DNA from 3 places in the Mesorhizobium sp. B2-4-12 genome. Region 2 is predicted to be linked to each of the others. Evidence: riboswitches for the same ligand, from Rfam matches in the RefSeq annotation. Region 2 holds a riboswitch; each other region holds the start of a gene.
The links. Region 2 has a riboswitch for cobalamin ahead of bluB (5,6-dimethylbenzimidazole synthase). Riboswitches for the same ligand answer to the same signal wherever they lie in the genome.

Region 1 (10,109 bases), on a different contig from region 2:
AGGGCGCCGATGGCCAGGAATTTCATGTCCAGGGCGAATATCTCAAGGTCGAGCCGCCGCACCTTCTGGTCCTGACATGGAAGGCCCCGTGGGACGGCGACAACGTCACCACCGTGACCTACATGCTCGAAGCGATCGACACCGGAACGCGGCTGATTTTGCGTCATGAGGGGTTCGGCACTCGCGAGGGTGCTTGCCGCGATCACGGCCTCGGCTGGGAACGCGTGCTGGGTTGGCTGGCCGCCTTCCTCACGGATGGGGCCGGCGGCAAACCGCAGGGCGTGTTCCACTGCCGGCTGATCCCGCCACGGCCCGACTTTGCCTTCACCCTGACCGATGCGGAAAAGGCGCTGATGAAACAGCATTCGGATTATCTGCGCGGCAAGCTGGGCGAGGGCGGTGTCATCCTGTTCGGACCGGTCGCCGATCCTGTCGGCCCCTGGGGACTCGGCATCGTGCGCGCCGATGATGAGGCCGCCGTGCGGGAACTGACCGAGGCGGATCCGGCGGTTCGTTCCGGGTTGGGTTTTCGCTATGAAATCCTGCCGATGATGACCGCCGTGATGTAGGCCACGCGCGCCATACAAGAACGCCCCTCGTGCGTTTTATTGCGCGGGAGGCGTTCTTTTGCCGTCAACCTTCTTCGATTGCTCTCATGAATTGCTAACGGCATATCCAAAACGCCCGATCGGAACATCGGTTCCCTACGAACACAAGTTTTTCTTCAAGCGGCCGTGGCAAGTGGCCAGAGCGTTGCGGCGCAGCAGGGCGGGCATCATCTTTCCCGTGCAGGGCGATCGAATTCCAGGCCGCTGGCCGTCAGGGTGTGCTATGCGTATTTGTGGGCAGCCATGGCGGCGAGGCAGCACCCGACAAATTTGAACCAGACGCCGTATTGCTTTGTACGCAGCCATGGCCGAAAGACCGGCCTCGCCATTTTCGGCGCTCCGGACAGGAGAAGATTTTGACCGCCACTTTGCACAAACCGCGCAAGCCAGCCTTGCCGAACCACACGGACGCACGCTGATGGCCACCAAACGCGTGCCGCCAACGCCGATCGCTGCCAATGCGACCATCGCCGATATGGTCGAAGGGCTGGACAAGCCGGTCGAATATGTCCGGCGTGTGCTGGAAAAGCTCGAGCGCTGCAAGCGGGCCCATGGCGATGCGCAGGTGCGGATTGGCGTGCGTGGCCGTGCCGAGTGCCCGAACTACCTGATCGAATATGTCCGCGAAGATCCCAAGACACGGCAGCTGGTCACCTATCAGGACGCCGCTTACAGCGGCAGCACGCATCGCGAACTTGGGCCGCATCACATCGAGGCAACGGCGATCTGGTCGCCGGAGGAAATGAACATCACGGCGGTTTCGGCGCTGATCGGCCGCTTGCGCAATCCGCGCGCGCCATCGCGCTCCGGCAACGAGGACTGACATGGCCATAAAATTCTCCGCCAAGGACCAGCCGGCAGCGTCGGCCGTTGCAAAGCCGGCGAAGCCGGCCGCGGCGCCGAAGGCCGCGCCCGTTGAGGCAGCGACCGACCTGTTCAAGTCACCGGTCGAGACGCCACCGCGCAAGGCGGGCAGGAAAAAATAACGCCTTGCCGCAGGACGCCGATCGCAGCCTTGTCGTGCTTGCGCCGCGCGGCCTCGCGGCGCCCGCCTTCGACTGCCAGAGCTGTGGCGCTTGCTGTTCCTACTCGGCCGAATGGCCGCGCTTTTCCACCGAAGATGACGCGCAGCTCGACCGTATCCCGGCAAAATATGTCGCGACCAACGAATCCGGCATGCGTTGCGAGGGCGTGCGCTGCTCGGCCCTGACCGGCGAGGTGGGCAAGGCGACGGCTTGCGGCATTTACGACGTCCGCCCGGATGTCTGTCGCGCCTGCATGCCGGGCGACGACGACTGCCTGATGGCGCGCCGGGCGCACGGATTGCCGACGACGTCGTAGCCGCGTTCCGGCGGCTTGTGCTGATCTACCTTGCTGGCTAGGCTGCATCGGAGCAGGGCAGCGGAGGATCAATCGTGAGCATCGAATTCCTGTTGACGTCGCTGATCGTTGTGGCTTCGCCCGGTACCGGCGTTCTCTACACGCTGAGCGCCGGGCTTTCGCGCGGCGCGCGGGCCTCGGTCATTGCCGCCTTCGGCTGCACGCTCGGCATCATCCCGCACATGGCCGCCGCCATCACCGGTCTTGCAGCGCTGCTGCACACCAGCGCGATCGCCTTCGAGACGCTGAAATATCTCGGCGTCGCCTATCTGCTCTACATGGCCTGGAACACGCTGAAGGAGAAGGGAGGCCTCAGCGTCGATGAGAATGTCGCGCCGCGCTCGGCCGGCAAGGTGATTGCCACCGGTATCCTCGTCAACGTGCTCAACCCGAAACTGTCGATCTTCTTCTTTGCCTTCCTGCCGCAATTCGTCAGCGCTACAGAACCCAGTGCGCTGTCGAAGATGCTGGAACTCAGCTTTGTCTTCATGCTTTTGACCTTCGTGGTTTTTGTCGGCTACGGCATCTTTGCCGCTTCGATCCGCAGCCATGTCGTGTCGCGACCGATGGTGCTGACCTGGATGCGTCGCACCTTCGCCGGTGCCTTTGTGATGCTCGGCGCCAAGCTGGCGCTGGCGGACCGCTAGCGCCACACGGGAAGCGGTTCCGCTTCGTAGATCCCCTCCATGCACTGGCTCTTGCGCAACTCCGGACGAAAATCGCCATGGACTTTGCCGGGAATTGCGCGAGACGCTATCCCTTCACGTAGCCCATCGCCTCGACGATCCGCCCGTTTGCGACACGCATCAGGTTGACGCCGCGCAGCGAGTTGCCGTCGGCCATCCAGTAGCGCCAGCGGATCGTCGCGCGGTCGCCGGCCACGAACGTCTCCTCGAGATCGAAGCGTGTGCCGGGTCCGGTGGCGATCGCCGACCACAGCTCGACGCAGGCGGCCTTGCCGTCGCGGCGGGCGCCGTCCGGCGCCGGCGTGGTGTTCTCGATCACGCAGCCTTCGTCGACCAGCTCGCTCAGCGCCGATGGGTCATGACGCTGGAAGACGTCGTTGAAGCGCCGCATGATTTCCGTCGTCGCATCAGAGCGCGAGGCAGCGGCAGTGTCGATGATGTTTTCAGTAGTCATTTGATCTGCTCCTTCCGTTCAGCAACCCGTCGATGCGTCGCCCTGTACCTCCAGCCGATAGCTCCGCATTATCGTCTCCGAAATATGTAGACCGATTTACATATCATGTAGACCGATTGTCATATTTGAGGCAAGACCTATAATGCGCTCTCCTGACAGAGGTTGACATGGCGACTGACACACGCACCCGGATGATCGAGGCGACGGCCCTGCTTTTGCGGCGGCGTGGCTATCACGGGACCTCGCTGAACGACATTTTGAGTGCCAGTGCCGCGCCGCGCGGCTCGCTCTACTTCCATTTTCCGGGCGGGAAGGATCAACTGGTTATCGAGGTGACGCGGGCCAGTGTGGCCGAGGTGACCGAGCGGCTGGGCGCGGCCTTGGCGGCGGAAAAAGATCCGGCGGTTGCCGTCCACCACATCTACCAGTCTGTGGCCCGCATGCTGGAGGAGAATGAGTTTTCGCTCGGCTGTCCGATCGCGCCGATCGTGCTCGACGCGCCCAACGACGTGCCGGACCTGGCGGAAATCTGCCGCTCCGCCTTCGAGCAGTGGATTGGGCTGCTGCGGGAGGCGTTCCTGCGGGCAGGGGTGGCCGAGCGCCGCGCGCAGGTGCTGGCGCTGCTGGTCGAGTCGTCGCTGGAAGGCCTGATGGTGATTGCCCGCGCCACTCGCGACCGCACGCCGGTCATTACGGTAGCCGATGAGGTGGCTGCGCTAATCGAGCAGGCGGTGCTTGCAGGTAAAGTTGCCCAACGCGCCGACGCTGCCGTGTGACGCTGCTCTTCATTTGATCGGCTGCCGGCAACTGCTGGTTCCAAAGAAAAAGGGCGGCATCGCTGCCGCCCTTTGCAAATAGCTGATTGGCTGGATTAGAAGTCCATGCCGCCACTCAAGCCCGCTTGCGGGCTTGAGCAAAGTGAGTTGATGGGCGTACTTATGGACTTCTTAGAAGTCCATGCCGCCCATGCCGCCCATGCCGCCGCCAGGCATGCCGCCCGGCATACCGCCAGCCGACTCCTTCTTCGGAGCCTCGGCGATCATGGCTTCGGTGGTGACCAGCAGGCCGGCGACCGAGGCCGCGTCCTGCAGAGCCGTGCGCACGACCTTGACCGGGTCGACGATACCCATGGCGATCATGTCGCCATACTCGCCGGTCTGGGCGTTGTAGCCGAAGGTCGCACCCTTGTTCTCAAGGATCTTGCCGGCGACGATCGAGGCTTCCGCACCGGCGTTGGCCGCGATCTGGCGGGCCGGAGCCTGCAGCGCGCGACGCACGATGTTGATGCCGGCGGTCTGGTCGGAGTTGGCGCCGGTCGCCTTGATGTTGAGCGAGGCGCGCAGCAGCGCGACGCCGCCGCCGGGAACGATGCCTTCTTCGACGGCCGCGCGGGTCGCGTTGAGGGCATCATCGACGCGGTCCTTCTTTTCCTTGACTTCCACTTCGGTCGCACCGCCGACGCGGATCACCGCAACGCCGCCGGCGAGCTTGGCCAGGCGTTCCTGCAGCTTCTCCTTGTCGTAGTCCGAGGTGGTCTCCTCGATCTGCTGCTTGATCTGCGCGACGCGGCCCTGGATCTCCGGCTTCTTGCCGGCGCCGTCGACGATGGTGGTGTTCTCCTTGGAGATCGACACCTTCTTGGCGCGGCCGAGCATGTTGAGGCCGACATTCTCGAGCTTGATGCCGAGGTCTTCCGAGATGACCTGGCCACCGGTCAGGATGGCGATGTCTTCCAGCATGGCCTTGCGGCGGTCGCCGAAGCCCGGCGCCTTGACGGCGGCGATCTTCAGGCCGCCACGCAGCTTGTTGACGACCAGCGTGGCCAGAGCCTCGCCTTCGACGTCTTCCGAGATGATGAGCAGCGGCTTGGAGGTCTGCACGACAGCCTCGAGCACCGGCAGCATGGCCTGCAGGTTGGAGAGCTTCTTCTCATGCAGCAGGATGTAGGCGTCTTCCAGATCGGCGACCATCTTGTCGGCGTTGGTGACGAAGTAAGGCGAGAGATAGCCGCGGTCGAACTGCATGCCTTCGACGACTTCCAGTTCGGTATCGGCGGTCTTGGCTTCCTCGACCGTGATGACGCCCTCGTTGCCGACCTTCTGCATCGCTTCCGCGATCATCGAGCCGACCGAGGAGTCGCCATTGCCGGCGATGGTGCCGACCTGGGCAACCTCTTCCGAGGTCTTGATCTTCTTGGCGTTCTTGATCAGCGTGCCGACCACGTCGGCCACGGCGAGATCGATGCCGCGCTTCAGATCCATCGGGTTCATACCGGCGGCAACCGCCTTGTGGCCTTCCTGGACGATCGACTGAGCCAGAACGGTCGCGGTCGTGGTGCCGTCGCCGGCGATGTCGTTGGTCTTCGAAGCAACTTCGCGGACCATCTGCGCGCCCATGTTCTCGAACTTGTCCTCAAGCTCGATTTCCTTGGCGACGGTGACGCCGTCCTTGGTGATGCGCGGGGCGCCGAACGACTTGTCGATGACGACGTTGCGGCCCTTGGGGCCGAGCGTGACCTTCACCGCGTCGGCGAGGATGTTGACACCGCGCAGCATGCGCTCGCGGGCGTCACGGGAGAATTTTACGTCTTTGGCAGCCATGTTTAACTCCTGGCAGGGGCTCGCAGCGAGCCCGAAGATTCAAGATTCAGTTGACGGAAAGGCCGATAATCAGCCGATGATGCCCATGATGTCGGATTCCTTCATGATCAGAAGGTCTTCGCCATTGAGCTTGACTTCCGTGCCCGACCACTTGCCGAACAGGATGCGGTCGCCAGCCTTGACGTCCAGCGGAACGAGCTTGCCGCTTTCGTCGCGGGCGCCGGAGCCGACGGCGATGATCTCGCCTTCCTGCGGCTTTTCCTTCGCCGTATCCGGGATGATGATCCCGCCGGCGGTCTTGGATTCGGATTCGACCCGGCGAACGACCACGCGGTCATGAAGCGGGCGGAACTTCGACTTTGCCATTTTTTCTTCCTCGATGAGAACGGTGAGAAACAGTTCCTCCATCCGGCGAAGCCGGACAACAACAAAGTCCGGCGGCGCCGGACCTGTAGTTAGCACTCACCAATGGCGAGTGCTAACGTGGCGATGAGATAGGCTGCTGGCCTGCCAGAGTCAAGGCGCGCCGAGTGCCTCTTTCCATCATGATGGTGAACTCACCGAAGCTTGGCCGAACCGAGGACCAGAAGCGGGCAACGTTCCGCCGCGGCGACGTGAACTCGGCTTTGACTACGGAAAATTCGATTTTGTTCTGCATGAGGGCAGGGCCATCCTCCTTGATGCCAACAAAACTCCCGGCCGTCCCTAGAACCTCGTTAAGATGTTCACGGCCGGCGCCTCCGATCTGGCCGACGGCTTTGAAGGCCTTATTCGTCGGGCGAGATAGACCAGCGACCGGCCAGGATCGCCCTCACGCCGCTCCCGCCTGTTGACATCGGTTGCAGCAATTCATGGGCTTGCCTGCCGATACGGCCATCAGGCCAGGCGATTGCGTGTTCCTGCGGCCGACGCAGAGCGCGGCCGTGCTGCAGCAGTTCGGGCCGATCGCGGTGCTATCCGGCGGCAGGATTTGCGGATCGTTGGCCGGTGTTGCCGATGATGTGAACACGTCGGATGCTCAAGATAGTTGACTCAGTCAAGTAAATGATTGATCCTGTAAAGACAGGAGATGTCCATGACGGTTCACCATCAGCCCGGCAATGATGCGCCCAATGAGCGGATCGATGTCGTGCGGGCATTCAACCGCTTCTACACCCGCCAGATCGGGCTGCTCGACGAAGGGCTGCTGAAAAGCGCCTTCTCCCTGACCGAGGCGCGTGTGCTCTACGAGTTGGCGCATCGCGATGGCCTGACCGCGACCGACCTTGGACGCGATCTCGGCCTCGATGCCGGCTATGTCAGCCGTTTGCTGAAAAAGTTCGAACGCCTTCACCTCATCTCTAGAGCGACGCTGGTTTCGGACGCGAGGCAATCGTCGATTGCGTTGACGCAGGCGGGCAGGAATGCCTTCGCACCGCTGAACAAGGAATCGCACGATCAGGTCCGGGCCCTGCTCGATCGGCTGCCGGCATCGGAACAAGACCGGCTGGTCAAATCCATGCAGACGGTGCAGCGTCTACTCGCCGAAAATGCCGAGCCAACGATCCCCTATCTGTTGAGGCCGCTGCAGATCGGCGACATCGGCTGGATCACCCACCGGCAAGGGCTGCTCTATGCCCAGGACTATGGCTGGGACGAAACCTATGAGGCGCTGGTCGCCGAAATCCTCGTGGCGTTCGTGAAATCCTACGATCCGAAATGGGAGCGCAGCTGGATCGCCGAGCGGGAAGGCGAGGTCGTCGGCTCGGTCTTCGTCGTACGCAAGTCGGATCAGGTGGCCAAGCTGCGTTTGCTCTATGTCGAGCCTTCGGCGCGTGGCCTCGGCATCGGCAAGCGACTGGTGGAGGAAGTCATCGGCTTTGCCCGCGCCAGGGGATACAAGACCCTGACCTTGTGGACAAACGACATTCTCGCCGCTGCCCGGCATATCTATCAGGCCGCCGGCTTCAAACTGATCGAGGAAGAACCTCACCATTCCTTCGGCAAGGATCTGGTTGGTCAGAACTGGAATCTTGATTTGTGATCTTCCGCCAGAGCATGATGCCGAAAAGTGTGAAGCGGTTTTCAGACGACGTCATGCCCTATCTCTTTGATTAGAAGCGGATTCAGATTTCAGGTCGATTCGACCTGAAATCATCCGGCTTTCCGCGCTTGGCCAATTTGATCGAAATTGCGCACTCCGCGCAATTCGCTCGACAGATGGCTGACAGCCCCTCGCTTGACAGCGCCGCGCCTCATGCGTTATTGCGTTATGTTATTACATAAAGATGCGTGGTCGCGCGCGGCTTCGGCTCCGATCGTGGCGACTGAGAAATCCGTTGCGATGCAATCCGGGGAAAACTAGGGTGGAATGGTGATGGTCCCCGAGTCGAAAGGCGAGGGGTGAAAAGGGAACACGGTGAGATCCGCCTAGGATCGAGGCCGTGGCTGCCCCCGCAACTGTAAGCGGTGAGCGAGATCCGAAATGCCACTGGCCGGCGAGGCTGGGAAGGCAGGATTGCGCCGAGACCCGCGAGCCAGGAGACCTGCCATCACGGAGTTGACCGGACGGGGTGTGCCGGGAGGAGACGTGGACGTCGGTCTGACGACCGACCGCCAACATCCTTCCGTCGCCAATCGAGAAAGACGGAAAGTTGGGCGCCGCCATAGATCGCATTCACCGTATCATCGTGTGCACGCTTTGCCGCGACATCCCGACAGGGACCAGGTCGGGCGAAGCTTTGTGCACCGATTTGCGCTCGCGGTTGTCGACCCACGCCGAACTCGCGGTGGCGCAGGGTTTCACGGTCGAGGGGGTGGCGTGCATGGCAGGCTGTGCGCGGCCGCTGGCGGTGGCGTTCCAGGCCCCGGGCAAGGCCGCCTATCTCTTCGGCTCCATCGATCCCGAGGCCGACGCCGGCGATCTCGTGCGGTTTGCCAGGCTCTACGCCTCGCTCCCCGACGGCTGGTGCAATGCCGGACAACGTCCGCCGCGACTGGCCGGCAAGACGCTGGCCCGCATCCCGGTAGCGGGCGAGCCAGCAGGAGACAGCCGATGACGGTGCCGCTTCTCGAGGCGCGCGATCTCGGCGCGGTGGCGAATGGGCGGAATCTGGTCCACGCGGTCAGCCTGTCCATGGCCATCGGCGATCGCCTCGCCATTATCGGCCCCAACGGCGCCGGCAAGACCACGTTGCTGCGCATGTTGTCCGGCATGCTCAAGCCAAGTTCCGGAGAGGTGAAACTCGGCGGGCGCCGCCTCGACAGGATTTCGCCGGCCGAGCGGGCCCTTCACATCGCCGTCGTCGGCCAGACCGACCAGCCGGATCCGCGGCTGGCGGTGATCGACTATGTCGAGCTTGGCCGCGTCCCGCATGCCGGCTTGAAACGCAGGAGCGAGGAACGCGACATTGTCGTGGACGCGCTGCGCCGGACCGGTTTGCTGCCCCTGCTTAGCCGCACCATTGGCTCGCTGTCGGGCGGGGAACGCCAACGCGCCCAGCTTGCGCGCGCCATCGCCCAGGAACCGAAAGTATTGTTCCTCGACGAACCGACCAATCATCTCGACCCGCGCGCCCGCGCGGAACTGCTCGAACTCGTGGCTGGCTTCGGCATGACGGTGATCGCGGTGCTGCACGATCTGGCGCTGGTGGCACCCTTCGCCACCAGGGTCGCGGTGATGAACGAAGCCCGGCTGCATGCGCTGGCGGCGCCGCGCGAAGCGCTGACGCAACAGCTGATCCGCGAGATTTTCGGCGTCGACGTGTTTCGCCTGCGCCATCCCACCGAGGATCGCGAACTGACCGTGTTCGATGTTCCGAACCGTGCCGCGCCTTCCTGACCGAAACCAACTTTCATCCGACACAGTTCAACCAAGGAGCAAAAATCGTGAAACGCCTCGCCCTGTCGCTCGCCTTCTCGCTGCTGGCGTCGGCAGCCTTCGCCTTCCCGGTCACCGTCGACAGTTGCGGCAAGCCGCTGACCTTCGATGCGCCTCCCAAGCGCGCCGTCATCCACGATCTCAACATGGCAGAGATGGCCTTCGCGCTGAAGCTGCAGCCGTCGATCGTCGGCCTGACCGGCATCACCGGATGGTACAAGGTCGGGCCCGATTTCAAGGCCGAGAAGGGTTCGATCCCGGAACTGGCGCCGAAATACCCGACACTCGAAAACCTCGTCGCGGTCGAGCCTGATTTCTTCTTCGCCGGCTGGTACTATGGCATGAAGCCGGGCGGCGATGTGACGCCCGACACGCTCGCGCCGCACGGCATCAAGACGCTGGTGCTGACGGAAAGCTGCGTCCATCTCGACAAGAACCGGCCCGCCGCCTCGATGGACCTTTTCTACGGCGATGTCGAAAAACTGGGCAAGATCTTCGGCAAGGAGGCCGAGGCGGAGAAGC
Region 2 (10,109 bases):
CTATTCCCATTTTCACGCAGTATCTCGACGGCATCCGCAAATCGGGTTCCTCGGTCGGCGCGGTGATCGAGATCGTCGCCGATGACGTCCCCCCAGGGCTCGGCGCGCCGATCTACGCCAAGCTCGACCAGGACATTGCCTCCGGGCTGATGTCGATCAACGCCGTCAAGGGCGTCGAGATCGGCAACGGCTTCGAGGCCGCGCGCATCACCGGTGAACAGAATGCCGACGAGATGCGCATGGGCAACGATGGCAAGCCGGTCTTCCTGTCCAACAATGCCGGTGGTATCCTCGGCGGCATCTCTACCGGCCAGGCGATCGTCGCCCGCTTCGCCGTCAAGCCGACCTCGTCGATCCTAACGCCGCGAAAGTCTATCGACAAAGACGGCAACGACGTCGAGGTGATGACCAAGGGCCGGCACGATCCCTGCGTCGGTATTCGCGCCGTGCCGATCGGCGAGGCCATGGTTGCCTGCGCCATAGCCGATCATTATCTGCGCCATCGAGGACAGACAGGGCAGGGAATAGACAGTAGCAGTAGGCAGTAGGCAGCCTGCCTGCCCAACATATTTTCCTTTTCCCTACTGCCTTACTGCCCTATTCCCTACTGCCCTGCGAACGAAGCGAGCGCTCCATGCCTTACGACCAGAAGAAGATCGTCGAAGCCATCCGTGCCTTTGAACGCGGCGAGATCGTCGTCGTCATGGACGATGACGGGCGCGAGAACGAGGGCGACCTGATTGTTGCCGCCGTCCACTGCACGCCCGAGAAAATGGCCTTCATCGTGCGCAACACGTCGGGCATTGTCTGCACGCCGATGCCGCGCGAGGAAGCCAAGCGGCTTAACCTTGCGCCGATGGTGGCCGACAACGATTCAGCCCACACCACCGCCTTCACCGTCAGCGTCGATTTCAAGCACGGCACGACAACAGGCATTTCGGCCGACGACCGCACGCTGACCGTGCGCAATCTCGCCAACGGCAATGTCGGCGCCTCCGACTTCGTCCGTCCCGGCCACATCTTCCCGCTGATCGCGCGCGAAGGCGGCGTGCTGATGCGTTCGGGCCATACCGAGGCGGCGGTCGATCTGTGCAAACTCGCCGGCCTGCCGCCGATCGGTGTCATTTCGGAACTGGTCAATGACGACGGCACCGTCAAGCGCGGCCCACAGGTCGCGGCCTTCGCCGAGGAGCATGGCCTCCAGCAGGTTTCGGTCGCCGATCTCATCGCCTACCGGCAACGCAAGGAAACGCTGGTCGAACGCGTGGCTTGCTCGGAGATCGACACGCTCGGCGGCAAGGCGCAGGTCTTCACCTATACGTTGCCCTGGGACACGATGCATCATGTCGCGGTGGTCTTCGGCGATATCCGCGACGGCGAGGACGTTCCGGTCAGGCTGCATTCCGAAGACGTGGTGACCGACGTCTTCGGCACCAGCCATCGGCTCGACGGCATCATGAAGGCGATGGGCGAGCGTAAGCGCGGTGTCATCGTCTATCTGCGCGAAGGCTCGGTCGGTGTCGCCCATCAGGAGCGCAAGCGCCCTGCATCAGGTGACCGCGAGGATCACGAAGAGGCGCGCCGGCGCGAAAACGAATGGCGCGAAATCGGCCTCGGTGCGCAGATCCTGAAGGATCTCGGCATTTCCTCGATCAACCTGATCGCCTCGCGCGAGCGCCATTATGTTGGTTTGGAGGGTTTTGGCATCCATATCGCCAAGACCGAGATTCTGTAGTCCACCGAGGGATCGACGCGGCGGAAAGGTCCTGCTGGCAGGTCGCCTGCGTTGGCGATTGACTGAAGCGTCCGCTTGCCTCGTCATCCTATGGCGAAGCAAGGAGCGAAGCGACGCGGCTCAGACCATAGGATCCATGCCGCGACTTCGACGCGTTGCCACGGTCCAGAATTCTGCTCCGCTGTGATCTTCGATCAAGATTACGGCATGGATCCTCGGGTCTGCGCTCCGCTTCGCGTCGCTCCGCCCGTGGATGACGACGTCGCGGAAGCCTCGGCCAATTCCGAACGTTTGCGAACGAGCGGCTGCTCGCTTCTTCTCGTCGCCCCCCGGTTGACAATCTTCGGGGTGAGCGCATCCTCCCAGCCCTCTCTGAGGGGAGATTCGGGGCATGTGGGATTTCGATATCGGCAGGTCGGTGTCCATCATGATGCGGACCTGGCCTTTCATTGTTTTTCGCATGATCGTCTATTTCGGCATCACTCTGGCCTATATCCTGGCGACTGGCACGGGCGCCTCCGTCGGCTATGGCGTCGGCCATATCTCCACCGATCCCGACGGGCCGTTGTCCTTTGCCCTATGGGGCGGCGTCGTCGGCTTTGGCGCCGTCTCGATCGCCGTCTACTGGATCCGCGAATACATTCTCTACGTCGTCAAGGCCGGCCATATCGCCGTCATGGTCCATCTGATCGACGGCCGTGACGTTCCCGACGGTAAGAACCAGATCGTGTACGCAAAGGAGGTCGTGACCGAGCGTTTCGCCGAGGCTAACGTCCTTTTCGTCGTCGACCAGCTGGTCAAGGGCGCTATCCGCGCCATTACCGGCCTGCTTGGCGGCGTAGCCGCTTTCCTGCCCATTCCAGGCCTGAGCGGCCTTGTGTCTTTCATCAACACGGTAATCCGCCTGTCGCTCACCTATGTCGACGAGATCATCCTCGGCTACAATATCCGCATCAACTCGTCCTCGCCGTTCGAAACCGCACGCCAAGGCGTGGTGCTCTACGCCCAGAACGGCAAGATCATGGTCAAGAACGCCGTCTGGCTGGCGATCATCATGTGGGGCGTGTCGTTTGTCATCTTCCTGCTGATGCTGGCCCCGGCCGGCGCCATTCTTTTCCTCATGCCCGGGCAGCTTGCCGGCTGGGCCTTCGTGCTCGCCATCGTCTTTGCCTGGGCCTTCAAGGCAACCTTCATCGAGCCCTTCGCCATCGCCTGCCTGATGCAGGTCTATTTCAAGACCATTGCCGGCCAGCTGCCTGATCCAGCCTGGGACGCTCGGCTGGCCGAGGCATCGTCGAAGTTCAGGAACCTCAAGGACAAGGCGCTCTCCTCCTTCGGTGGTTCGCGCTGGGACACGGCCGGCGCGACACGCTGATCGGCCGGGCTGGCGGGCGTGCCGGCGACGGTATAGAGGCGCGACACCGCTGATTTGAGCGGCGCCTCGCCCTGGCCGCAAAACGTCTCGCTCATGATCAATTCGGGCAGCGGCAATCGCCGGCCCCAGCCATGTGTCTCGAGGTCCGGCTTGGGCGCGAACTCGGAAACACGGCCGACGCAGAGGTAGGCGACCGGCGTCACGTGCTCGGGAATGGCCAACAGCCGCTTCAGCGCCTCAGGCTCGATGATGCTGACCCAGCCGACGCCGATGCCTTCGGCCCGTGCCGCCAGCCAGAAATTCTGCACGGCGCAGACCGTGCTGTAGAGATCCATCTCCGGATTGTGCCAGCGCCCCAGCGGCGAACCTTTCGAGCGCTGGCGGTCGCAGGTGATGCAGATGTTGAGCGCGCTTTCGCAGATGCCTTCCAGCTTGAGCTTGCGGTAGAGCGCTTGTCGCTCTTCCTCGATTGCTGGCAGTTCCTGTTCACGCGCGGCCAGGAACAGGTCACGTACCTTCTCCCGGCGCCCGGCACCGCGAATGACGATGAAGTTCCACGGCTGCATGAACCCGACCGATGGCGCGTGATGGGCTGCAAGCAGCAGCCGAGCCAGCACCTCGTCGTCGATGGTCTCGGGAGTAAAATGGCTGCGAACATCGCGCCTGGTGAACATGGCTCGGTAGACGGCGTCGCGCGCCATCTGGTCAAATCCATCGCCCACAGGAGCGGTCATGGCTTCCAGCATCGCTTGTCCCCTTGCGACTTCAAATCAATGCCGCCCGCCTGACCATGCGGGTGACGATGCCTGCCAGGCCGGTCTTCTGGCTCGGGATCAACCCGCGTCCGGTGCCTTCCCGTCATCGACAGTGGCATTTACCGGCGCGGTCCCCCTTACAGCGTTGGGCACGCCACGGAATTCAACCGTGTTCCCGATTCTCCCGCCAGAGCATTTGCAGCCAAGTGGATTTCACTTGGCGTCGCATAATGCGACTGAGAACAAACAGGCCGGCGGGCACCAGGCAGTGGTGGCGACCTTACGCCGAAGCCCCGGCCGCGCCAATCCCCGCAGCGACGCGAATGGACGCAGACGTGATTTTCCCCAGCGATCAAGCCGCAACGCATAGCCATTGCCGTGTCGGGGCACTAGATAGGGACGATGGCCACCCGTCTCTACACGCACCCTATCTTCCTTGAACACATCACGCCGCCCGGCCACCCCGAACGGCCGGACCGCTTGCGCGCTATCGAGCGCGTGCTCGACGGCGAAGCCTTTGCCGCGCTTGATCGCGTCAAGGCGCCGGAAGGAGATGAAGCCACTATTCTCTACGCGCATCCGGCCGATTTCGTCGCGCGTGTGCGCGCCGCCATCCCCGAAGAGGGCATCGCCCGCGTCGATGCCGACACCACCGCCAGCCCGAAGAGCTGGCAGGCGGTGATCACCGCGATCGGTGCCGCCAACGCGGCCGTCGACGACGTCTTCACTGGCCGGGCCGACAATGCCTTCGTCGCCGCGCGGCCGCCCGGCCACCATGCCGAGAAAACCACCGCCATGGGCTTTTGCTTCTTCAATACGGCGGCGATCGCGGCGCGCTATGCGCAGAAGAAGCATGGCGCCGAGCGCGTCGCCGTCGTCGACTGGGACGTGCATCACGGCAACGGCACGCAGGATATTTTCTGGGACGATCCGTCGGTGCTCTATTGCTCGACGCATCAGATGCCGCTCTATCCCGGCACCGGTGCGAAGAACGAAACCGGGGCCGGCAACATCGTCAACGCGCCTCTGGCGCCGCAGACCGGCAGCGAGGTGTTTCGCGATGCCTTCCTGTCGCGGATACTGCCGGCGCTCGACAAATTCGCACCCGATCTGATCATCATTTCGGCCGGCTTCGACGCGCACCACCGCGATCCGCTGGCCGAGATCAATCTGACCGAGGATGATTTCGACTGGGCGACGGGCCAACTGATGCAACGCGCCGCGCGTCACGGCGACAACCGGCTCGTCAGCCTGCTTGAGGGCGGCTACGATCTGCAGGGATTGGCATTTTCGGTCGCGGCCCATGTCGCGCGGCTGATGAAAGGATGAATGATGGCTGGTGAGACCAACGAAGACGTCAAGGCGATGAGCTTCGAACAGGCACTCGATGCGCTGGAGAAGATCGTCGATGACCTGGAGCGTGGCGACGTGCCGCTCGATCAGTCAATCCGGATCTATGAACGCGGTGAGGCCCTGAAGGCGCATTGCGACCGGTTGCTGAAGGCTGCGGAGGACAAGGTCGAGAAGATCAGGCTGTCGCGCGATGGAAAGCCGGTCGGAACGGAGCCGCTCGACGCGGACTGAGGCACGGTCGCGATGACGGTCTTGCCTCGCCGGTTTTTGGACACGATCATGATTGAGGATCAAGCTCGTCCCGATTGGAACGGCTCCAGGACAAGAGGAGAAACGGAAGCGATGTGCAGAAACATCAAGACCCTGTTCAATTTTGACCCGCCGGCAACCAACGATGAAGTTCGCGACGCGGCACTTCAGTTTGTCCGCAAGCTGAGCGGGACGACGCGGCCTTCGAAGCAGAACCAGCATGCGTTCGACCATGCGGTGGAGGCCATCGCGGCATCGGCGCGGGAACTGCTCGATTCTCTCGAAACAAACCAGCATCCGCGCAACCGCGAAGAGGTGGCGGCCAAACTTCGGGCAAAGGCGGCGCTCCGTTTTGCCTGATGCGGCCAAGGCGGTCTGGACCGCTGACAAGGAGAGTTCATGAGCTTCTTCCCGGGGAAGGACCCTGAAGCCGGCGATGCCTTTGCCAGCGATCAGATCGAACTGATGGTCATCCCGAACGTCAAGGACATTGGCGGCTTCGAGGTGCGCCGAGCCTTGCCAACCGCCAAGAGGCGTCTGGTCGGCCCATTCATCTTCTTCGACCGCATGGGGCCGGCGATCCTGCGCGCGGGCCAGGCGCTCGATGTCCGTCCCCATCCCCATATCGGCCTGTCGACGGTCACCTATCTGTTTGACGGCAAGATCCGGCATCGCGATTCGCTGGGCACCGAAATGGTCATCCAGCCCGGCGACGTGAACCTGATGACCGCCGGCCGCGGCATCGTGCATTCCGAGCGCACGCCAGAGGAATTGCGCGGCGCGCCAATGTCGATTTCGGGCCTGCAGACATGGCTTGCCTTGCCAGACGACAAGGAGGAAGTGGCGCCGGTGTTCGAGAACACGGCTGTCTTGCGCCTTCCCGAGATCGATGCCGAAGGCGTCAGCGGCCGCGTTGTCATCGGTGATTTCCAGGGACTGCGCTCCCCTGTTAGGGCCGATTCCGAAACGCTCTACGCCGACCTGCGCCTGGCGCGGGGCGCCAGCGTGAAAATCCCGCCCGACGCGGAAGAACGCGCCATCTATACGCTGGAAGGCGAGGTTTCGATTTCGGGCGATGTGTTTCCGGCGGAGCGGCTGCTGGTGTTCCGGCCTGGTGACGAGATCATCGTATCGTCGCAAACCGGTGCGCATTTCATGCTTTTCGGCGGCGCCTCGCTTGGCTCGAAGCGCTACATCTGGTGGAATTTCGTCTCCTCGTCCAAGGAGCGCATCGAACAGGCCAAGCAGGAATGGAAGACAGGCCGCTTCGATATCGTTCCAGGAGATGACAAGGAATTCATCCCGCTGCCTGAAGGCTAGATCTCAGCCCGATCCGCGTCACCGACACGCATTTACTTTCGCCGGCTGGCAGCCTATCCCGCCGATGAACAGAAAGCCTGAGCACCCGTGAACGCAACGCCGCATACGCCGCTTCTTGACAAGGTCCGCATCCCGGCGGATTTGCGCGCGCTGGACGAGAGCGATCTGCCGCAACTGGCGTCCGAGCTTCGCGCCGAACTCGTCGATGCCGTATCCCACACCGGCGGCCATCTCGGCGCCGGCCTTGGGGTGGTCGAACTGACCGTGGCGTTGCATTATGTCTTCAACACGCCGGATGACCGGCTGATCTGGGATGTCGGCCACCAGGCCTACCCGCACAAGATCCTGACCGGCCGCCGCGACCGCATCCGCACCCTGCGCCAGGAAGGCGGCCTGTCCGGCTTCACCCGACGCGCCGAAAGCGAATACGATCCCTTCGGCGCGGCCCATTCCTCGACATCGATCTCGGCCGGCCTCGGCATGGCCGCCGCCCGCGACCTCGCCGGTGGCCGCAACAACGTCATCGCCGTCATCGGCGACGGCGCCATGTCGGCCGGCATGGCCTATGAGGCGATGAACAATGCCGGCGCGCTCGATGCCCGCCTTATCGTCATCCTCAACGACAACGACATGTCGATCGCGCCGCCGACCGGCGCCATGAGTGCCTATCTGGCGCGGCTCGCCTCGGGCAAGGCCTATGTCGGCCTGCGCGATTTCGGCAAGAAGCTGACCTCTTATCTGGGCAAGCGCGTCGATCGCGCCATCACCAGGGCGGTCGAGCATGCGCGCGGCTATGTCACCGGCGGCACGCTGTTCGAGGAACTCGGCTTCTATCACATCGGCCCGATCGACGGTCACAATCTCGAGCATCTGATCCCGGTGCTGAAGAACGTCCGCGACAATGGCGAAGGCCCGGTGCTGATCCATGTCGTGACCCAGAAGGGCAAGGGCTACGCACCCGCGGAAGCCGCCGCCGATAAGTATCATGGCGTCAACAAGTTCGACGTCATCACCGGCGCGCAGACCAAGGCGCCTGCCAACGCGCCGGCCTACACCAAAGTGTTCGCCGAAAGCCTGATCCAGGAAGCGCGCGAGGATGACCGCGTCGTCGCCGTCACCGCAGCTATGCCGACCGGCACCGGCCTTGACCTGTTCGGCGAAGTGTTCCCGTCCAGGACGTTCGATGTCGGCATCGCAGAGCAGCATGCAGTGACCTTCGCGGCCGGTCTCGCAACCGAAGGCTACAAACCGTTCGCGGCCATCTATTCGACCTTCCTGCAGCGCGCCTATGATCAGGTGGTCCACGACGTCGCGATCCAGAAACTACCGGTGCGTTTCCCGATCGACCGCGCCGGCTTCGTCGGCGCCGATGGCGCCACCCATTGCGGCGCTTTCGACATCACCTTCCTGGCAAGCCTGCCGGGCTTTGTCGTGATGGCGGCCGCCGACGAAGCGGAGTTGCGCCACATGGTGCGAACCGCTTCCAGCTACGATGATGGCCCGATCGCCTTCCGCTATCCGCGCGGCAACGGTGTCGGCGTCGACATGCCGGAACGCGGCTCGGTTCTCGAACTTGGCAAAGGCCGCATCGTCAGGGAAGGCACCAAGGTGGCGCTGCTGTCGTTCGGCACGCGCTTGCAGGATTGCCTTGCCGCTGCCGAGGAACTCGGCGCGGCCGGGCTTTCCACCACCGTTGCTGATGCCCGCTTCGCCAAGCCGCTCGATGAGGATCTGATCCGGCGGCTAGCCCGCTCGCATGAGGTTCTGGTGACGGTGGAGGAGGGCGCCATCGGCGGTTTCGCCAGCCATGTGCTGCAGTTCCTCGCCCATGAAGGGCTGTTGGAAAGCGGCCTGAAGGTGCGCCCGCTGGTGCTGCCCGACGCGTTCACCGACCATGCCAAACCGGAAAAGATGTATGCCGATGCCGGCCTCGACACCGCCGGCATCGTGCGCACCGTATTCATGGCGCTCGGGCATACGGTGCGCGCCCAGCGCGCCTGAATCAAAACCTGAAGCACTTGAATCGGTTTGCCGGCTTGATTTCGTAACGCCTTGTTAACGCTGCCGTTTGGCGTTTTGTTTACCGTGTCACTTGGCCGTTTTTCAACGGCGCCCTGCTAGATCGACGTCAGGCAGGGAGATAGTTGGAATGAAGACGCTTCTGTGTGGCACGGCCCTTCTGGGCATCGTGGTCGCGCCGGCCGTCGCCGAGACGCGCTATGACCGTAATCTGGAAAAAGCGGCGCTGGGCATTGTCGCCGGCAAGATGGGCGATATCCGCGGCGGCTTCTCCTACAAGCAGGTGCCGCAGCTTGTGGTGCTGCCGGAGCCTGCAATCGCCGTTGCGACCGGGCATGCTCGTGAGCAGGCTTCGGGGAAACAGGACGACGGCTTGTCTCCAGCCGTCGAGCGCCAGGTTTCGCGCACCATTTTCTAGAGCAATTCCAGGAAAAGTGTGAAGCGGTTTTCCATCCGGAATTGCGTGAAGACAAAGCCTAGAACCACATATCGCGAACACAACGGCTGTCACGCGGCAGGTCTTCGTAAGTGTCGAGGCCATCGAAATGGTCGATCGGCAACTCGGCGACAGTTTCCGGCGGCGCCAGCCGGACGTTGACGGCAATGCGTGTTCGGCCCGAGGCATCGGCGCGCAAGCCGCGCCACGCAAGCACACAGGCGCAGGTCGGGCAGAACAGGATTTCAAGCGACGGCGTGTCTTTTCCCGCCCGCGTATAGCTGGCCATCGGTCCCGCAACGCGAATGCGTTCGTCGACATAGTCATAGGCCCAAAGCGTGCCATAGCGGCGGCAAAGCGTGCAGTTGCAGGCTGTCACCGGGCCGGGATCGCCTTCCAGCGTCCAGCGGGTTGCGCCACAGTGGCAGGTTCCGATCAGCATTTTTCCTCCCCCCGTTCGGCATCACCATCGACCGTCATTTTGCCGGACCTCACGCGGTGCACGCAAGTCGCGAGGCTCGATTCGGTCGCCGCTCTTTCGTTGTCGTGCCCAATGTCCTTGCCTTCGCGACCGGCTTTCGTCAGAGAAGGCCGATGAATTCGCCTTTGCCAGCCAGCACACGCCAGCGGCTCGACGACCTGCTCGTCCAGCGCGGCCTGTTTGCCAGCCGCTCTCGCGCCCGCGACGCGGTCGAGCGGGGCACGGTGACGGTTGACGGCGCCATTGCCCGCAAGCCTGGCCAGGCCGTTCAGCCGCAATGCGTCATATCGGTCGATGATCCGGCCCAGGGCTATGTCTCACGGGCGGCGCTTAAGTTGATCGCCGGGCTCGACCATTTTGACCTCGACCCGGCCAGCCGGGAGGCG
Region 3 (10,109 bases), on a different contig from region 2:
CTGTCGGTGAAGGACAGGGTCACGATATCCGCCGGCGTCTGCCGCAGATCGACCGGCTCGGCGAGATCGTCGAGCGAGGCGGATGTCGTGGTGAGGATGTGCATCGCGGCCCGTGCCCGAAAATCAGCCGGCGAGTATACGCTCGATCGCAGGGCGGTTCAGCCCCTTGAGGCCGATGACGACAAGGCGCGAGCGGCGGTCGTCCTCGGCGGTCCAGGCGCGGTCGTAGTAATGGTTGACGCGCGGGCCGACGGCCTGCAGCAAAAGCCGCATCGGCTTGCCGCCGACCTCGACGAAACCTTTCACCCGCAGCACGTTTTCCTGTTCGGCGGCGTCGGCGACGCGTTTTGCCAGCTCGTCCGGATTGGCGATCGAGGGGATGTCGACAATGAAAGTGTCGAAGTCGTCATGCTCGTGGTCGAATGCGCCGTCGTGATGGGATTTGCGGTTCTCGATGTCGTCCTCGACGGCGAGGCCGAGCCCGAGCAGTACGGAGGGATCGACCTTGCCGTGGGACGTCGGCACGATCTTGACGGCACGGGCGGAGTGTTCGTTGACGATGGCATTGGCGCGGGCTGAGCCGGCGGCGTCCATCAGGTCGCTCTTCGACAGGATGATCAGGTCGGCGCAGGCGATCTGATCCTCGAACACCTCCTCGACCGGGTCATCATGGTCGAGGCTGTCATCCCCGGCGCGCTGCGCCTGCAGGGCGTCCATGTCGTTGGCGACTCGGCCTTCGGCCAGTGCGGGGCCGTCGACCACGGCGATCACGCCATCGACGGTCACGCGGCTCTTCACCGTCGGCCACTGGAAGGCCTGGACCAGCGGCTTGGGCAAAGCAAGGCCCGAGGTTTCGATCAGGATATGGTCAACTTTCGGCGTCAGCGACAGGATCCGGTCGAGCGCCGGCACGAAATCGGCCGCCACGGTGCAGCAGATGCAGCCATTGGCCAGTTCGACGATGTTTTCCTCCGGGCAGGTGTCGATGCCGCAACCTTTCAGGATCTCGCCGTCGATGCCGATGTCGCCGAACTCATTGACGATGATCGCGATGCGCTTGCCGCCGGCGTTTTCGAGGAGATGGCGGACCAGCGTCGTCTTGCCGGCGCCGAGGAAGCCGGTGACGACAGTGCAGGGAACACGGGAGACGGAAGTGGTCATGGTCAGTCTTTCAGCAGGTCGAGGGGAGGGATGCGGGCAACGAGGCCGCGCTTCAGGGAATCGGGGCGGCCGCGCCAAGGGATAAGGCCGTCGCTCGAGGTGGCGAAGAGTTTGGCGCCGGTAACGAGGTCGGCGCCGCTGCCCGTGGTCAGGTCGCCGAACACATAACTCCAGCAGCCGTCGCGCAGGATTGCGGCGCTGAGCCGGCGTTTGCAGTTGCCGAGGCATTCGACCGTGCGGACGCGGACGTGCTCGGATGCCGCGGCGCGGCCTGTGTCCTGTGCCAGGAGTTCGCCGGCGCGGGGATGGGCGTCGGAGCCGGTTTCGTCGCGGCAGGACGCGCAGACGATAACGGTGACGCCGGACAAGGCGTCGCCATCGGCGGACGATATATCCGCTGCACTAGCCGAAAAACTGCCGTTGTGGTCCAAAAACCGGGCTCCTTGCCCGGAAACCCGCCGGGCGATCGGATTCTTCTGTCGCAGACGGCAGGTCTCCTGGCTCGCGAGTCGTCGCCTTGGTTAGCCGCCTTCCCGGGAATTCCCAGTGGCTTTCGGCCTTGGCTCTTCGCTTACAGTTGCGGGGACAGCCGCGGATTTGAGACCGAAATCCCGCACCGCATTCCCTCTTAGCCCCAGCCGTTGCGGGCAGGGGACCGTCTGGAGCGGATTTAGGCTTTTACAGGCAGCTGTGTCAACGCGCGGCTACGACATGGCGATGTCGACCAGCGCCGGGCCTAGATCTCCGGCGGGCGTCACGTCGATACGTTCAAGGCCAAGCCAGACCTGCATCTGCTTCAATTCCTCGAAGAGCTGGGCGGCGGTTTCAGGCGGCGCTCCGGGCTCGGCATAGGCCGCAGGCACGCGCAGCACGCTTGCCGGCCGGTCGGCCCGAAGGTCGACGCGAGCGACGATCCTGTCGCCAAGCAGGAAGGGCAGGACGTAATAGCCGTACTGGCGTTTTTCGGCCGGAGTGTAGAGCTCGATGCGGTAGTGGAAATCGAACAGCCGCTCGGTGCGCGAGCGCTCGAAGACGACCGGATCGAACGGTGCCAGCAGGGCGCGCGCTTCGATCTTGCGCGGGAGACGGGCATCTCTATGGAGGTAAGCCGGCTTGTTCCAGCCCTCGACACGCACCGGCAGTAACTCGCCCAATTCGACCAGTTCCTCCAGCCGGCCCTTTATGTCTGCGGGCGACAGACGGAAATAGTCGCGCAGGTCGCCGGCTGTAGCCACGCCGTGGGCGCGGGCGGAAATGCGCAGCAATTCGCGATGCGCGTCCTCGGCAGCGGGCACCGGCAGATCGAGGATCGCTTGCGGCAGCACGCGCTCCGGCAGGTCATAGAAGCGCTCGAAGCCGCGGCGGTGCGCGGTGGTGATGCGGCCGGCCCAGAACAACCATTCGAAGGCGTGCTTGGCGTGGCTCCAGCCCCACCAGCCGCCCGAACCTTTCTGGCCCTCAAGCGCCGAGGCGGCGATCGGGCCGCGATCGGCGACTTCCCGATAGATCTCTTCGATGTAGGCGGCGTGCTCGCGGCCCCATTTGGCGAGGCCCAGATACATTTCGTCGCCTTGCTCGGCGCGCTGCATGCGCCAGCGCATCAACGGGTATGTCTCGACTGGCAGGAACGAGGCTTCATGCGCCCAATATTCGAACACCGTGCGCTTGCGCGTCACGGCGGCATTGTCGAGGAGCGCGAGCGGGTAGGGGCCAAGCCGCGAATAGAGCGGCATATAGTGCGCGCGCACCACCGCGCTGACGGAATCGATCTGCAGCAGGCCGGTGCGGGAGAGAACGCGGGCGAAGTGGCGGCGGTCCGGCGTACCATTTGGGCGGGGATCGAGAAATCCCTGGGCGGCGAGCGCGACGCGCCGGGCCATGGCGAGCGAGATTTTTTCCTTCATCGGGAGCCCTTGCCCTGATCGATTTGCGGATTTTAGCCGGTGATTCCGGCATGCTAGCAGGCAAATGGCGGTAGATATGTCAGGAGATAAAAGTGGAGTAGAAAGTGAAGGAAATCAAACAGGAGCGCATCGGACCAGTTTCTTCCGTTATGCCGTCCAGCCCCGCGTTTTGAACAAGGTTTGACTTGCTTCGCTGGAAGTGCTGCGCTAACCCTCGCCGCGTTGCAGCATAGGCCCCTTAAAACGGTTCAGCGGTTAAACTGTCACGCTTCCGCATTAAGGTCCGGTGCTGTAACAAAAGTGGATTGGCGCCAACGGAAAGCCGCTGCATGAACGCACTTCTCAGTTCGTACCTGCCCATCGTCCTGTTTATCGCAGTGGCGGCGGTCGTCGGCATCGCGCTTATCGCGGCGCCGTTTCTGGTGGCCTACCGCAACCCCGATCCTGAAAAGCTTTCCGCCTACGAGTGCGGTTTCAACTCGTTCGACGACGCCCGCATGAAATTCGACATCCGTTTCTACCTGGTGTCGATCCTGTTCATCATCTTCGACCTGGAAGTGGCCTTCCTGTTTCCCTGGGCGGTGTCCTTCTCGAAGATCGGCATGCTCGGCTTCTGGTCGATGATGGTGTTTTTGGCAGTGCTGACCATCGGCTTTGCCTATGAATGGAAAAAAGGAGCGCTGGAATGGGATTGAACGACAGTTCAGGCACCCGCGTCGCGCCGAAGCCCAAGGGCATTATCGATCCCAACACCGGCAGGCCGGTGGGGGAGGACGATCCCTTTTTCCTCGAAATCAACAATGAGCTCGCCGACAAGGGATTTCTTGTCACCTCGACAGAGGCGCTGATCACCTGGGCGCGCAGCGGCTCGCTGATGTTCATGACCTTCGGCCTCGCCTGCTGCGCGGTCGAGATGATCCACACCTCGATGCCGCGCTATGACTCGGAGCGGTTCGGCGTGGCGCCGCGTGCGTCTCCGCGCCAGTCCGACATCATGATCGTCGCCGGCACGCTGACCAACAAGATGGCGCCGGCACTGCGCAAGGTCTACGACCAGATGCCGGAGCCGCGCTACGTCATCTCGATGGGCTCCTGCGCCAATGGCGGCGGCTATTACCACTATTCCTACTCGGTGGTGCGCGGCTGCGACCGCGTCGTGCCGGTCGACATCTATGTGCCCGGCTGCCCGCCGAGCGCCGAAGCACTGCTCTACGGCATTCTTCTCCTGCAGAAGAAAATCCGCCGCACCGGCACGATCGAACGGTAAATCCATGGCCGCATCACTGAGCGAACTGTCGAGCTATCTCGGCGAGAAAATGAGCGGACGGATCTCGGACGCGGTGTTCGCCTATGGCGAACTCACCATTCATGTCGAACCACGCGACCTCGTCGAAGTGATGACTTTCCTGCGTGACAATGCGCACTGCCAGTTCATCTCGATCATCGATATCTGTGGCGCCGACTATCCGTCGCGGGCCAAGCGCTTCGACGTCGTCTATCATCTCCTGTCGCCGAAACAGAATGTGCGCATCCGCGTCAAGGTGCAGGCTGACGAGGAGACGATGGTGCCGTCGATCACCGGCGTCTATCCCGGCGCCGACTGGTTCGAGCGCGAGACCTACGATCTCTATGGTGTGCTGTTTTCGGGCCATCCCGACCTGCGCCGCATCCTCACCGACTATGGCTTTGATGGTCACCCGCTGCGCAAGGATTTCCCGCTGACCGGTTTCGTCGAGCTGCGCTACGACGACGAAGCCAAGCGCGTCATCTACGAGCCGGTCGAGCTCAAGCAGGAATTCCGCAATTTCGATTTTTTGTCTCCTTGGGAAGGCACGGACTACGTGCTGCCTGGAGACGAAAAAGCCAAGACGAATTGAGGCGCCAGAATGGCCGAAACCTCCGTCCGCAATTTTAACATCAACTTTGGGCCCCAGCACCCCGCTGCCCATGGTGTTCTGCGGTTGGTTCTCGAACTCGATGGCGAAGTCATCGACCGCGTCGATCCGCATATCGGTCTACTGCACCGCGGCACCGAGAAGCTGATGGAGCACAAGACCTATCTGCAGGCCGTGCCCTATCTTGATCGGCTCGATTACTGCGCGCCGATGAACCAGGAGCACGCCTTTGCGCTTGCCGTCGAGCGGCTGCTCGGCATCGAAGTGCCGAAGCGAGGCCAGCTGATCCGCGTGCTCTATTGCGAGATCGGCCGCATCATGTCGCACATCCTCAATGTGACGACGCAGGCGCTGGACATTGGTGCGCTGACGCCGCCGCTGTGGGGCTTCGTCGAGCGCGAAAAGCTGATGGTGTTCTATGAGCGCGCCTCCGGCTCGCGCATGCATGCAGCCTATTTCCGCCCGGGCGGCGTGCATCAGGACCTGCCGCAGAAGCTGGTCGAGGACATCGGCAAATGGATCGATCCGTTCCTGAAGTCGATCGATGATCTGGATGCGCTGTTGACCGGCAACCGCATCTTCAAGCAGCGCAACGTCGACATCGGCACGGTGTCGCTGGCCGACGCCTGGGCCTGGGGCTTTTCGGGCGTGATGGTGCGCGGTTCGGGGGCGGCGTGGGACCTGCGCAAGTCGCAGCCATACGAATGCTATTCGGAAATGGATTTCGACATCCCGATCGGCAAGAACGGCGACTGTTTCGACCGCTACCTCGTGCGCATGGAAGAGATGCGCCAGTCGGCCCGGATCATGCGCCAATGCGTCGATCTGCTGCTCGGCAAGGAAAGCACCGGTCCGGTGTCGAACCTCGACGGCAAGGTCGTGCCGCCGAAGCGTGCGGCGATGAAGCGTTCGATGGAAGCGCTGATCCATCACTTCAAGCTCTACACCGAAGGTTACCGCGTACCGGCCGGTGAGGTCTACGCGGCCGTCGAGGCGCCGAAGGGCGAGTTCGGCGTTTATCTGGTCTCCGACGGCACCAACAAGCCCTACCGCTGCAAGCTGCGCGCCCCCGGCTTCGCGCATCTTCAGGCCATGGATTTCCTGTGCCGCGGCCACATGCTGGCCGACGTCACCGCCGTCCTCGGCTCCCTCGACATCGTGTTTGGTGAGGTCGATCGCTAAATGTCAGTCCGCCGTCTCGCAGAAGCCAGCGTCCAGCCAGCCTCCTTCGCCTTCAACAGGGCGAACGCGGCAGCGGCGAAGCAATGGATCAAGAAGTACCCGAAGGGCCGCGAGCAGTCGGCGATCATCCCACTTCTGATGCTGGCGCAGGAGCAGGAAGGCTGGGTCACCAAGGCGGCGATCGAGACGATTTCGGACATGCTCGGCATGCCCCGTATCCGCGGGCTCGAAGTCGCGACCTTCTACACGCAGTACCAGTTGAACCCAGTCGGCACACGCGCTCACATCCAGGTCTGCGGCACCACGCCTTGCATGCTGCGCGGCTCCGAAGCGCTGATGGATGTGTGCCGCTCGAAAATCCACCACGACCAGTTCCACACCAATGACAAGGGCACCTTGTCATGGGAGGAGGTCGAGTGTCTCGGCGCCTGCGTCAACGCGCCGATGGTGATGATTTTCAAGGATACGTTCGAGGACCTGACGCCCGAACGGCTGGCCGAGATCATCGATCTCTATGATGCGGGCAAGGGGGCTTCGGTGCCGCCGGGACCGCAGAACGGCCGCACAGGCTCCGAACCGGCCTCGGGCCTGACGACGCTGACAAGCGAGAAAGCGATCCTGAAATCGACCCGGGACAGGGAAGCCAGGGCGGCGGCGAAAGCAGCCAAGGCTGCGGCCGTTCCGGCGAGCGCGCCTGCAGTCGTTGTCTCGCAGCCGCCTGCTGCTCCGGCACCGACGGCTCCGGTCGCGCCATCGAAGTCCAGCAAGCCGAAGACCGATGCGCTGGAAACGAGCCCGGCGATGATGACACCGTCGCCGGTCAAGGTCGCGCTGGCCGAGGAGAAGGCGGCAAGCGTCAGACCGCCGCGCCACTCTGCCGCTAACGCCAACCAAGCTGCCCCGGAAGTCGAGGCGGTTTCGAAGCCGCGCAGCGGGCCGAAGCCCAAGTCCGAACCAGCTGGCGCTTTCAAGTCGCCGGAAGCCAAGCAGCCTGTCGCCAAGACGGCAAAGCCCTCGCTCGAAGACAAGAACCGCCCGGCCGGCATCGAGCGCCCGGCTTCGGTCGACGATCTCAAGCTGATCTCCGGCGTCGGGCCGAAGATCGAGGGCATTCTGCATTCGCTTGGCATCTACACCTTCGCGCAGGTCGCTTCGTGGCAGAAGGCCGAGCGCGAGTGGGTGGACGGCTATCTCTCCTTCCAAGGCCGCATCGACCGGGACGACTGGGTCAAGCAGGCCAAGGCGCTCGCCAAGGGCGGCGTCGCCGAATACATCCGCGTTTTCGGCAAGAAGCCGGTCTGAGGGACGAACAATGCTTCAGGACAAAGACCGTATCTTCACCAACATCTACGGCCTCTTCGACAAGTCGCTGGCCGGCGCGATGGCGCGTGGCGCCTGGGACAACACCCCCGGCATCGTTGCCAAGGGGCGCGACTGGATCGTCAACGAGATGAAGGCGTCGGGACTGCGCGGCCGTGGCGGCGCCGGCTTCCCGACGGGCCTCAAATGGTCGTTCATGCCCAAGCAGAGCGACGGCCGTCCGAGCTATCTGGTCATCAATGCCGACGAATCCGAGCCCGGCACCTGTAAGGACCGCGACATCCTGCGCAATGACCCGCACACGCTGGTCGAGGGCGCGTTGCTCGCCGGCTTCGCCATGGGGGCGGTTGCCGCCTACATCTATGTGCGCGGCGAGTTCATCCGCGAGCGCGAGGCGCTGCAGCGCGCCATCGACGAGGCCTATGAGGCCAAGCTGATCGGCAAGGGCAACACCTCCGGCTACGATTTCGACGTCTATATGCACCACGGCGCCGGCGCTTATATCTGCGGCGAGGAAACGGCGCTTCTGGAAAGCCTCGAGGGCAAGAAGGGCCAGCCCAGGCTGAAGCCGCCATTCCCGGCCAATGTCGGCCTCTATGGCTGCCCGACCACCGTCAACAATGTCGAATCGATCGCTGTGGCGCCGACCATCCTGCGCCGTGGCGCGGCATGGTTCTCGTCCTTCGGCCGGCCGAACAATGTCGGCACCAAGCTGTTCTGCGTCTCCGGCCACGTCAACAATCCGTGCACCGTCGAAGAGGCGATGTCGATCCCGTTCCGTGAGCTGATCGAGACGCATTGCGGCGGTATTCGCGGCGGCTGGGACAATCTGCTTGCCGTCATTCCGGGCGGCGCCTCGGTGCCGCTGGTACCGGCCGAGCAGATCATCGACACGCCGATGGACTTCGACGCGCTGCGCGACCTCAAATCCGGCCTCGGCACGGCGGCCGTCATCGTTATGGACAAGTCGACCGATGTCGTGAAGGCGATCGCGCGGCTGTCCTACTTCTACAAGCATGAGAGCTGCGGCCAGTGCACGCCATGCCGCGAAGGCACCGGCTGGATGTGGCGGGTGATGGAGCGCCTGGTGCGCGGCGAGGCGCAGAAGCGCGAGATCGACATGCTGCTGGACGTCACCAAGCAGGTCGAGGGTCACACGATCTGCGCGCTGGGCGATGCGGCGGCGTGGCCGATCCAGGGTCTGATGCGGCATTTCCGCGGCGAGGTGGAGCGGCGCATCGACGAGTTTTCGCGCAACGCGCACCGGGCCGAACCGGTGATGGTGGCGGCGGAATAGAAGAATTTGCGACTGCGGGAATAACGGGGCGGGGGCGAACGAAGAAACGACCAGGAGAACTCTATGGCGCCGTATTCGACACCCTACTCATTGATGCCCAATTTGGACCAGCTCGAGAAAATGAACCAGGACCTGACCAGGATGATGCCGAAGGAGATGGCCAGCGCCGTCAACCTTCTCGTGCACCCTGTCGCGGGCGCGGCGGCGATGTCGGCGCTTGGCATCGGGTTCGCCAACCACGCGTTCGGCGTCTGGATTGGCGCGCTTTCTGGGGCCGCCGAGGCGTCACAGCGCCTCATGCAGCCGCTGATCGAGGATTTCGAGGCGCGCGTCGATCAATTCGAGGACGCGAACTCGTCCTCCATCAGGGCGCGGGCTACGGCGAAGAGCCTGATTGCCGAGGCGCAGTCCTTCGCGCAGGAAGTCACGGACATCGCCGCCAAGGAAGCCGCCACCACGGCGCCGGTGGCTGATGCCGGTCCGGCAGCGGATGAGGCCGCCGATGTGCTGCTGCCGGAGGATTTCCGCCAGCCCAAGGCAATCGACAAGCCGGCGAAGCCTTCGGATCTGAAGGCGATATCGGGCATTGGCCCGAAGCTGGAGAAGGTGCTGAACGGTCTCGGTATCTGGACGTTCGCCCAGATCGCCGCGTGGTCGCCGCAGGAGATCGCCTGGGTCGACGACTATCTGTCGTTCAACGGCCGCATCGGCCGCGACGAATGGACTGCCCAGGCGGCGGCGTTGGCCGCGAAGACCTGAATGAAATGTCGGGCGCTGCGTCAGCCGCGCCCGGGAAATGAGATTGCGGGAAATCCGCAGGGGTTTGAGACGAATGGCAAAGCTCAAGGTCGACGGGAAAGAAATCACTGTACCCGACCACTACACGCTGCTGCAGGCGGCGGAGGACGCGGGCGCGGAAGTGCCGCGCTTCTGCTTCCATGAGCGGCTGTCGATCGCCGGCAATTGCCGCATGTGCCTGATCGAAGTGAAGGGCGGGCCGCCCAAGCCGCAGGCTTCCTGCGCCATGGGCGTGCGCGACCTGCGCCCCGGCCCCAATGGCGAGCCGCCGGAAATATTCACCAACACGCCCATGGTCAAGAAAGCCCGGGAAGGCGTGATGGAATTCCTGCTGATCAACCATCCGCTGGATTGCCCGATCTGCGACCAGGGCGGCGAGTGCGACCTGCAGGACCAGGCGATGGCCTTCGGCGTCGATTCCTCGCGCTATCACGAGAACAAGCGCGCGGTCGAAGACAAGTATATCGGTCCGCTGGTCAAGACGGTGATGAACCGCTGCATCCACTGCACGCGCTGTGTCCGCTTCACCACCGAAGTCGCCGGCATTTCCGA

Region 1: linked by a shared signal. The riboswitch ahead of FJ934_RS19100 (DUF1636 family protein) and the one ahead of bluB (5,6-dimethylbenzimidazole synthase) in region 2 are both predicted to bind cobalamin.
Region 3: linked by a shared signal. The riboswitch ahead of FJ934_RS15430 (DUF1636 family protein) and the one ahead of bluB (5,6-dimethylbenzimidazole synthase) in region 2 are both predicted to bind cobalamin.

What each region holds. Positions count from the first base shown of each region.
Region 1 is NZ_VFVC01000033.1:22,908-33,016, reverse strand. Features, by position in the region: gene FJ934_RS19155 (SRPBCC domain-containing protein) at 1-569, shown strand, start outside; gene FJ934_RS19150 (hypothetical protein) at 1,027-1,431, shown strand; gene FJ934_RS28065 (hypothetical protein) at 1,433-1,594, shown strand; gene FJ934_RS19145 (YkgJ family cysteine cluster protein) at 1,629-1,949, shown strand; gene FJ934_RS19140 (LysE family translocator) at 2,024-2,635, shown strand; gene FJ934_RS19135 (nuclear transport factor 2 family protein) at 2,742-3,128, opposite strand; gene FJ934_RS19130 (TetR/AcrR family transcriptional regulator) at 3,296-3,904, shown strand; gene groL (chaperonin GroEL) at 4,076-5,728, opposite strand; gene groES (co-chaperone GroES) at 5,798-6,094, opposite strand; gene FJ934_RS19105 (helix-turn-helix domain-containing GNAT family N-acetyltransferase) at 6,804-7,751, shown strand; cobalamin riboswitch at 8,069-8,276, shown strand; gene FJ934_RS19100 (DUF1636 family protein) at 8,362-8,766, shown strand; gene FJ934_RS19095 (ABC transporter ATP-binding protein) at 8,763-9,548, shown strand; gene FJ934_RS19090 (ABC transporter substrate-binding protein) at 9,596-10,109, shown strand, end outside.
Region 2 is NZ_VFVC01000031.1:56,438-66,546, forward strand. Features, by position in the region: gene aroC (chorismate synthase) at 1-548, shown strand, start outside; gene ribB (3,4-dihydroxy-2-butanone-4-phosphate synthase) at 635-1,735, shown strand; gene FJ934_RS18610 (hypothetical protein) at 2,127-3,110, shown strand; partial or broken gene bluB (5,6-dimethylbenzimidazole synthase) at 3,275-3,856, opposite strand; cobalamin riboswitch at 3,905-4,087, opposite strand; gene FJ934_RS18620 (histone deacetylase family protein) at 4,268-5,194, shown strand; gene FJ934_RS18625 (exodeoxyribonuclease VII small subunit) at 5,198-5,449, shown strand; gene FJ934_RS18630 (DUF2277 domain-containing protein) at 5,561-5,827, shown strand; gene FJ934_RS18635 (pirin family protein) at 5,867-6,787, shown strand; gene dxs (1-deoxy-D-xylulose-5-phosphate synthase) at 6,875-8,788, shown strand; gene FJ934_RS18645 (hypothetical protein) at 8,937-9,224, shown strand; gene FJ934_RS18650 (GFA family protein) at 9,283-9,684, opposite strand; gene FJ934_RS18655 (TlyA family RNA methyltransferase) at 9,837-10,109, shown strand, end outside.
Region 3 is NZ_VFVC01000023.1:30,565-40,673, forward strand. Features, by position in the region: gene FJ934_RS15420 (cobaltochelatase subunit CobN) at 1-104, opposite strand, end outside; gene cobW (cobalamin biosynthesis protein CobW) at 124-1,161, opposite strand; gene FJ934_RS15430 (DUF1636 family protein) at 1,164-1,592, opposite strand; cobalamin riboswitch at 1,631-1,836, opposite strand; gene FJ934_RS15435 (winged helix-turn-helix domain-containing protein) at 1,866-3,065, opposite strand; gene FJ934_RS15440 (NADH-quinone oxidoreductase subunit A) at 3,395-3,760, shown strand; gene FJ934_RS15445 (NADH-quinone oxidoreductase subunit B) at 3,751-4,332, shown strand; gene FJ934_RS15450 (NADH-quinone oxidoreductase subunit C) at 4,337-4,942, shown strand; gene FJ934_RS15455 (NADH-quinone oxidoreductase subunit D) at 4,952-6,142, shown strand; gene FJ934_RS15460 (NADH-quinone oxidoreductase subunit E) at 6,143-7,444, shown strand; gene nuoF (NADH-quinone oxidoreductase subunit NuoF) at 7,455-8,759, shown strand; gene FJ934_RS15470 (NADH-ubiquinone dehydrogenase) at 8,823-9,518, shown strand; gene nuoG (NADH-quinone oxidoreductase subunit NuoG) at 9,592-10,109, shown strand, end outside.